2 linked regions of the Ancylobacter polymorphus genome follow. The protein of the gene in region 1 binds, or shares a complex with, the protein of each later gene. Links are inferred from orthologs where the notes say so. Each region holds a gene or a part of one and is shown in the gene's direction. Other genes may lie near its edges.

Region 1 (3,729 bases):
TGAAGTCGGCATTGTTCCTGGAATCAGCCAGCAGCGCGCCCGACCAATAGGCCGTGCCGCAGGTCGCGGCCTGGCAGTCGCCGCCTGCGGTCTGCCACTCACCCGTGCGCACGATGTCACAGGCGCAGATCGCCTTGTCCGGATTGGCGGGGTCGACGGTGCAGATCTTATTGAGGCATTGCGACCAGGGCGTGCCGCTCGGGCAGCGCAGCCCTTGCTTGCCCTGCTGGAACTGGGTGAGGGCGAACTGCGAATAGACGGTGCGCACCCCGTTGGCGTCCGTGCTCGGCCGCACCGTGTCGCAGGGAACGGTGGCGAGGTTCGGTCCCTCCTGCATCTCGCAGACGCAGATCGACACGTCCGGGTTGCCCGGCTGGGGAATACAGGGCGCCGAGGTGCAGAGGGCGAAGGCCTGGTTGCAAAGATAGTTCGTTGCGCCCGCTGGCGCCGCAAAGCCGAGAACCGCACAGGCGGCCAGTACATTGAGCGCAAGGCCAAGCATCGCCGGTCGCATGGACATTCCTCCCATCCCTCGTTTTGCAGGCGAGCTTACCCGCCTTTGATCTCCGCGTCGCGACGGTTCGCATCTCAAGGGAGACGCGGCGCCGGGCTCCGCTTCGCGAAGAGGGGGGCTTGTCTCTGTTCCATATGTCGGTTATCGTCGACATATGGACACGGATAATGCCCTTGCCGCCTTCGCCGCGCTCGCCCAGTCCACCCGGCTGGACGTGTTCCGCCTGCTCGTCGCTCATGAGCCCGAGGGCATGCCGGCGGGCGAGGTGGCGCGCCGGCTCGACGTGCCGCACAACACGCTCTCCACCCATCTCGGCATTCTCGCCCGGGCGGGGCTGATCGAGGCCGAGCGGCAGAGCCGGCTCATCCTCTACCGCGCCCGGCTCGACGCGGTGCGCGAGCTCGCTTCCTTCATTCTCAAGGATTGCTGCGGCGGCAAGCCCGATATCTGCGCCCCGCTGATCGCCGATCTCCAGCCCTGCTGTCCCGCCGCGGGGCAGAACACAGACACACCTGCCGCCAAGGAGGCGCGCCATGTCTGAAACGACGCCGTCCGGCCGTGAGGTCGGCCACATCTACAACGTGCTGTTTCTCTGCACCGGCAATTCCGCCCGCTCCATTCTGGCGGAATCCATCCTCGCCAAGGACGGACACGGGCGCTTCCGCGCCTTCTCCGCCGGCAGCCAGCCCAAGGGAGAGGTGAACCCGCTGGCCATCGCGACGCTGCGCAGCCTCGACTACCCCACGGACGGCCTGCGCTCCAAGAGCTGGGGCGAGTTCGCCGCGCCCGACGCGCCGGTGATGGATTTCGTTTTCACCGTCTGCGACGGCGCGGCGGGCGAAACCTGCCCGGTCTGGCCGGGCCAGCCGATGACCGCCCATTGGGGCATCGAGGACCCCGCCGCCGTCGAGGGCACCGAGATCGAGAAGGAAGCCGCCTTCGCCCGGACCTTCCGCTATCTCAAGAACCGCATCGCCACCTTCGCCGCCCTGCCGATCCGCAGCCTCGACACGATGACGCTCGGGGCGAAGCTGCACGAGATCGGCCGCAGCGAGGGGGCGACCCAGCCCCGGCGCGATGTGGCGTGAGGAGAAGGCCATGAGCGACATCACCATCTACCACAACCCCGCCTGCGGCACCTCGCGCAATGTGCTGGGGCTGATCCGCAATGCCGGCCTTGAGCCGATGGTCATCGAATATCTCAAGACCCCGCCGAGCCGCGAGGAACTGGTTTCGCTGATCGCCCGCATGGGGATCACCGTGCGCGATCTGCTGCGCGAGAAGGGCACGCCCTATGCCGAGCTTGGCCTCGGCGACCCCGCGCTCGGCGACGATGCGCTGCTCGACGCGATGATGGCGCACCCGATCCTCATCAACCGCCCCATCGTCGTCACCCCGCGCGGCGTCAAGCTGTGCCGGCCCTCCGAGGCGGTGCTCGACCTGCTCGACGCTCCCCAGCGCGGCGAATTCCGCAAGGAAGACGGCGAACGCGTCATCGACATCAACGGCCACCGCGCCGCCTAGAGCACTTCCCCGATTCAATGTATCGGGGAAGTGCTCTAGGCTATTGAATCCACGCGTTTTCTTGACGCGAACCGGTATCCACTTCGCTCGAAAACGCTCTGAACGAGAACCGGAAACCCCATGTCTGAGACCCTGGCGCTGACACCCCGGCCCGCCGCGCGGCTGTCCTTTCTCGACCGCTACCTCACCGTGTGGATCTTCGCGGCGATGGCGCTCGGCGTCGTCCTCGGCACTTTGTTCACCGGCCTGCCGGAGGCGCTGAACAGGCTCTCGGTCGGTTCCACCAACATTCCGATCGCCATCGGGCTGATCCTGATGATGTACCCGCCGCTCGCCAAGGTGCGCTATGAGGAGCTGCATCTTGTCTTTGCCGACAAGCGGGTGCTGGCGCTGTCGCTGGTGCAGAACTGGTTGATCGGCCCGGCGCTGATGTTCGCGCTGGCGGTGATCTTCCTGCGCGACTACCCGGAATATATGACCGGGCTGATCCTCATCGGCCTCGCGCGCTGCATCGCCATGGTGCTGGTGTGGAACCAACTCGCCTGCGGCGACAACCAGTATGTCGCCGGGCTGGTGGCGTTCAATTCGATCTTCCAGATCCTGTTCTTCTCCACCTATGCCTGGCTGTTCCTCGCCGTGCTGCCGCCTCTGTTCGGGCTGGAGGGCAGCGTGGTCGATGTCAGCTTCTGGACCATCACCGAGGCGGTGCTGATCTATCTCGGCATCCCGTTCCTGGCCGGCTTTCTCACCCGCCGCGTTCTGATCGCCCGCAAGGGCCCGGACTGGTACGCCCATGTGTTCCTGCCGAAGATCAGCCCGATCACGCTGGGCGCGCTGCTGTTCACCATCGTCGCCATGTTCAGCCTCAAGGGCGGCGATCTCGTGCGCCTGCCGATGGACGCGGTGATCATCGCCATTCCGCTGACGCTCTATTTCGTCGTCCAGTTCCTCATCAGCTTCGCCATGGGCAAGCTGATCGAGGCGGATTATCCCCGCACCACGGCGATTGCCTTCACCGCCGCCGGCAATAATTTCGAGCTCGCCATCGCGGTCGCCATCGCCGCCTTCGGCCTCGCCTCGCCGGTGGCCTTCGCCGCCGTCATCGGCCCGCTGGTCGAGGTGCCGGTGCTGATCCTCCTGGTGCATGTCGCGCTGCGGCTCGGCAAAAGCTGGTTTCCACGCACAGCGCCCGGCGTCTGAAGGGCGCCGGCTTATATTTCGATACTTGTCGAAACAGCGCTTGACCGCCGCTGGCGGCGTCGCCTAACTTATTTCCATGAATCTCGAACAAGCCGCATGCCAGCTCGAGTCCCTGGGCAATCCGACCCGGCTGCAGATCTACCGCACGCTGGTGCGGGCGGGTCATGCCGGCCTGCCGGTCGGCGGCCTGCAGGAGCGGATCGGCATCGCCGCCTCGACGCTCTCGCATCATCTCAAGCGGCTCATTGAGACGGGGCTGGTGACGCAGGAGCGGCAGGCGACGACCCTCATCTGCCGGGCGCATTACCCCGCCATGGATGCGCTGATTGGCTATCTCGCCGATGAATGCTGCGCCGATGCGGCCTGTGCCGCGACTCCGGCCGAACCGTCGGCGGCGTCGTGAGCGGCAATGCCCTCGCCCCGCCGCTCAGCGAGCATCGCCCGCCCGGCGCGCGCAGCCTGTTCGTCACCGGCCTCGGCATCGGCCAGGT
Region 2 (3,394 bases), 2.2 Mb from region 1 along the record:
GCTGGCACGGTCCTATGAGAGCCTGGAGGCGCCCTCGCTCGCGGGGTTCCTGGCCTTTCTGCGGCGCGGCGGCGCCGAGGCCAAGCGCGACATGGAAGCCGGGCGCGACGAGGTGCGGGTGATGACCGTGCACGGCGCCAAGGGGCTGGAGGCGCCCTATGTCATTCTCGCCGACACCACCTCCGGGCCGATGACCCGCCGCAGCGCCGGGCTGCTGCGCGTGGAACTGCCCGATGGCCGCCGTGTGGCGCTGCACGCTCCGGCCAAGAAGGGCGACACATCAGCCATGGCGAGCGCCCGCCAGCGCGGCGACGACGCCCAGCAGGACGAATATCGCCGCCTGCTCTATGTCGCGCTGACCCGCGCCGAGACGGCGCTGGTTCTGTGCGGGGCGGATGGCGCGCGTCAGCGCCCGGCCGATTGCTGGTACGATCTCGTGCGCTCCGCGCTGGAGCCGGAGGCTCTGGAAGTCCCGGCGAGCGGCTTTGCCGGCACGGTGCTGCGCTGGCGCGCCGGTGCGGCGGACGCGCCGCTGCCGCCGCTGCCTGTCCCCCCGCCGCCCGCCGGTGCCGCCGAGGAGCGCGCCCTGGCGCAGGCGCTGGCCCGGCCGGTGCGCGAGACGCTGGCACCGGCGAGCCTTCGCCCCTCCGGCGCCGATGTCTTTGGCCCCGCGCCCACCGGCGATGCCGCCCGCGCGCTGGAACGCGGCGATCTGCTGCACCGGCTGATGGCGGCGCTGGCGCCGCTGCCCGAAGCTGGGCGGCCCGAGCCCGGCCGCCGCCTGCTGGCGTCGAGCACCGACTGGTCGGAGGCCGCGCGCGAGGAACTGCTTGCCGAGGCGCTGGCGACGCTGGCTCTGCCGGAACTCAGCCCCCTGTTCGCGCCCGGCAGCCTCGGCGAGGTTCCGCTGGCCGGCGAACTGGAGGACGGCACCCCGGTTTCCGGCCGCATCGACCGGCTGAGCGTCAGCGACGGCGCGGTGCTGATCGCCGACTTCAAGACCGACCGGCATGTGCCGCGCGTCGCATCAGCCATGCCGCCCGCGCATATCCGCCAGGTCGCGCTCTATGCGCGGCTCATCGCCAAGCTATTCCCAGGCAAGCCTGTGCGGGCATTGCTGGTCTATACCGCCGGCCCTCTCGTGCATGCGCTCGACGGCGCGGCGCTGGAGCGGGCGGTGGAAAGAGTCACGTTGGGGTGACGCTGCCTTGACGCATGGGGGGGCGGCTACCTACCTTCCCGTCAACTTTGTGGAAATCCACGATTCTAGAAAGGTGTCCAAATGGGCGTCGAAAAAGTATCGGACCAGAATTTCGAGTCCGAGGTGCTGAACTCCTCTTCCCCCGTCATCGTCGACTTCTGGGCGGAATGGTGCGGCCCGTGCCGCATGGTGGCCCCGGTGCTCGACGAGATGGCGAGCGAGCTCGGCGACAAGGTGAAGATCGTCAAGCTGAACGTCGACGAGAACCCGGCGACGGCGTCGAAGTACGGCATCATGTCGATCCCGACCCTGCTGCTGTTCAAGGACGGCCAGCTGGCCTCGCGCCAGGTCGGCGCGGCGCCGAAGGCGAAGATGCTGAGCTGGGTCGGCGGCGCGCTCTGATCGCCTGACCGTCTCCGCTTCGATCAAACCCCGGCCGGTTCTCCGCGCCGGGGTTTTTCGTTCCGACCGACGCGCCGGCCGATTCCCCGCAGGCGATGCTCCGGCGCGGGCGGTCCCGTCGCATTCCCCTTGTGGAGACTTCCATGCCGCTTTCCATGTATGACGCCTCCGTCCCCGTGTTCCAGCGCGCGCTGGGCAATCTCGATGCGCTGCTGCGCAAGGGCGAGGAACATGCCGCCGCCGCTGGCCTCGATCTCGCGGAACTCGCCGCCGCACGGCTCGCGCCGGACATGTTTCCGCTGACCGGGCAGGTCCAGAGCGCGTGCGATTCCGCCAAGTTCGCCGCCGCGCGCCTGACCGGCACCACGGCGCCGAGCTTCCCCGACACCGAGACGACCTTCGCGGAACTGCACCAGCGCATCGCCGCCACGCTGGACTATCTCGCCAGCGTCGATCCGGCCGGCTTCGCGGGCAGCGAGACGCGGGAGATCGTGCAGAAGTCGCGGCGCGGCGAAAGGCAGTTCGTCGGGACGAGCTATCTGCTCACCTTCGCGCTGCCGAACTTCTTCTTCCACGTCACCACCGCCTACGACATTCTGCGCCACAAGGGCGTGCCGGTCGGCAAGATGGACTATCTCGGAGCGTTCTGAGCCTCCGGCGCGGCGAGTGCGGGCGGGGGGAAGGCCAGCGTCTCGCGCGTATAGCTCTCCACCAGCGCGCTGAACGGCGTGCCGTCGGGCAGGGTCAGTACGGCGCGGTGTTCCAGCACGAAGGGCGGGATGGCGAGGGCGCCGGCCGCAGGCGGCAGTGGCGCGCCCATCGCCCAGCCCTCGGGCAGCGGCTGCCACAGCAGCCGGGCGCCGAGCGTGGTGCGGCGGAAGTCGAGCGGCTTCACAACCCGGCCAAAGGACGTGTCAGTGGTCTCCAGCGCCGCGTTCATCGCCGGCGTCAGAAGCGCCGGCAGATACCAGTTGTCGGCTTCGGACAATACCTTGTCGCCGCAGGTGAGCCGGACCCTGCGGTAATTCACCGGCGCGTCCGCGTGGACTTTGAGCAGGGCGCGAATCTCCGGCCCCGCCGGCTTGTCCTGCCCGCGCACGCGGTCGGCGACGATGGTGGGAGCCTCCGCCAGCCGATGCGCGGCGCACCAGCGGTCCAGCGTCAGCGTGGCGCTGGGATTGGACAGCAGCTCGGCGTTCAGCGTTTGCAGCAGCGCCAGCGCCGCCAGCCGGTGCATGGCATCATCCGGCCAGATGGGCGGCTCGGCGGCGCGGGCCGGCATGCCGAGGGTGAGGCAGAGCAGTCCGAGCGCCGCGACGTGGCGTCCGGCTTTCATCCATGCGTCCCGCATCCGTCCCTCCCGCGCCGGCGCCCGTGGCGATGGGGGAGGGAATGGCTTAAACCGCGCCTTCTGTCGAGACGGGCGCTCCCCTCCGTAATCCCCCCGCTTGCCGGCGCCTGCCGGCCGGGCCGATAGTTCGGCCGCACGGTCGCGGGGGCCGGGAGGCGCGCAGCCCGAGGGATTGAGGCCGGCCATGGATGAGATGGACATCTTCCGACGCCTGGCGCTGGCGATCGCCATCGGCGCGCTGGTGGGGGTGGAGCGCCACTGGCGCGAGCGCGACGAGGATGAGGGCGCCCGCACCGCCGGCATCCGCACCTTCACGCTCATCGGCATGCTGGGCGGCGTCGCCGGCCTGCTGGAACGGCTGCTCGCCCCCGCCGGGGCGAAGTCGGGCGCGGTGCTGGTCGGCTTCCTCGTCACGCTCACCGCCGTCATCGCCCTGTTCC

What was found. The genes of interacting proteins can lie anywhere in the genome.
Region 2: the proteins of K9D25_RS01110 (region 1) and trxA are in contact, whole or in part, in an NMR structure (PDB 2IPA), measured with the Bacillus subtilis proteins. The link is inferred for Ancylobacter polymorphus from one-to-one orthologs.

What each region holds. Positions count from the first base shown.
Region 1 is NZ_CP083239.1:251,400-255,128, reverse strand. What follows is about bases 1-2,824. They hold K9D25_RS01110 (arsenate reductase ArsC), read left to right. Parts: upstream 1-1,047; coding sequence 1,048-1,602; downstream 1,603-2,824. Other genes in these bases: arsB (ACR3 family arsenite efflux transporter), read left to right, coding at 2,159-2,824; arsC (arsenate reductase (glutaredoxin)), read left to right, coding at 1,613-2,038; K9D25_RS01115 (ArsR/SmtB family transcription factor), read left to right, coding at 669-1,055; K9D25_RS01120 (hypothetical protein), read right to left, coding at 1-520. Outside these bases: more of arsB, read left to right, coding at 2,825-3,238; K9D25_RS01095 (ArsR/SmtB family transcription factor), read left to right, coding at 3,315-3,641; K9D25_RS01090 (MFS transporter), read left to right, coding at 3,638-3,729. UniProt on the Bacillus subtilis protein: Catalyzes the reduction of arsenate [As(V)] to arsenite [As(III)]. In vitro, can dephosphorylate para-nitrophenyl phosphate (pNPP).
Region 2 is NZ_CP083239.1:2,434,579-2,437,972, forward strand. What follows is about bases 1-2,942. They hold trxA (thioredoxin), read left to right. Parts: upstream 1-1,282; coding sequence 1,283-1,603; downstream 1,604-2,942. Other genes in these bases: addA (double-strand break repair helicase AddA), read left to right, coding at 1-1,201; K9D25_RS11500 (DUF1993 domain-containing protein), read left to right, coding at 1,747-2,253; K9D25_RS11505 (hypothetical protein), read right to left, coding at 2,235-2,939. In the rest of the region: K9D25_RS11510 (MgtC/SapB family protein), read left to right, coding at 3,139-3,394. UniProt on the Bacillus subtilis protein: Participates in various redox reactions through the reversible oxidation of its active center dithiol to a disulfide and catalyzes dithiol-disulfide exchange reactions.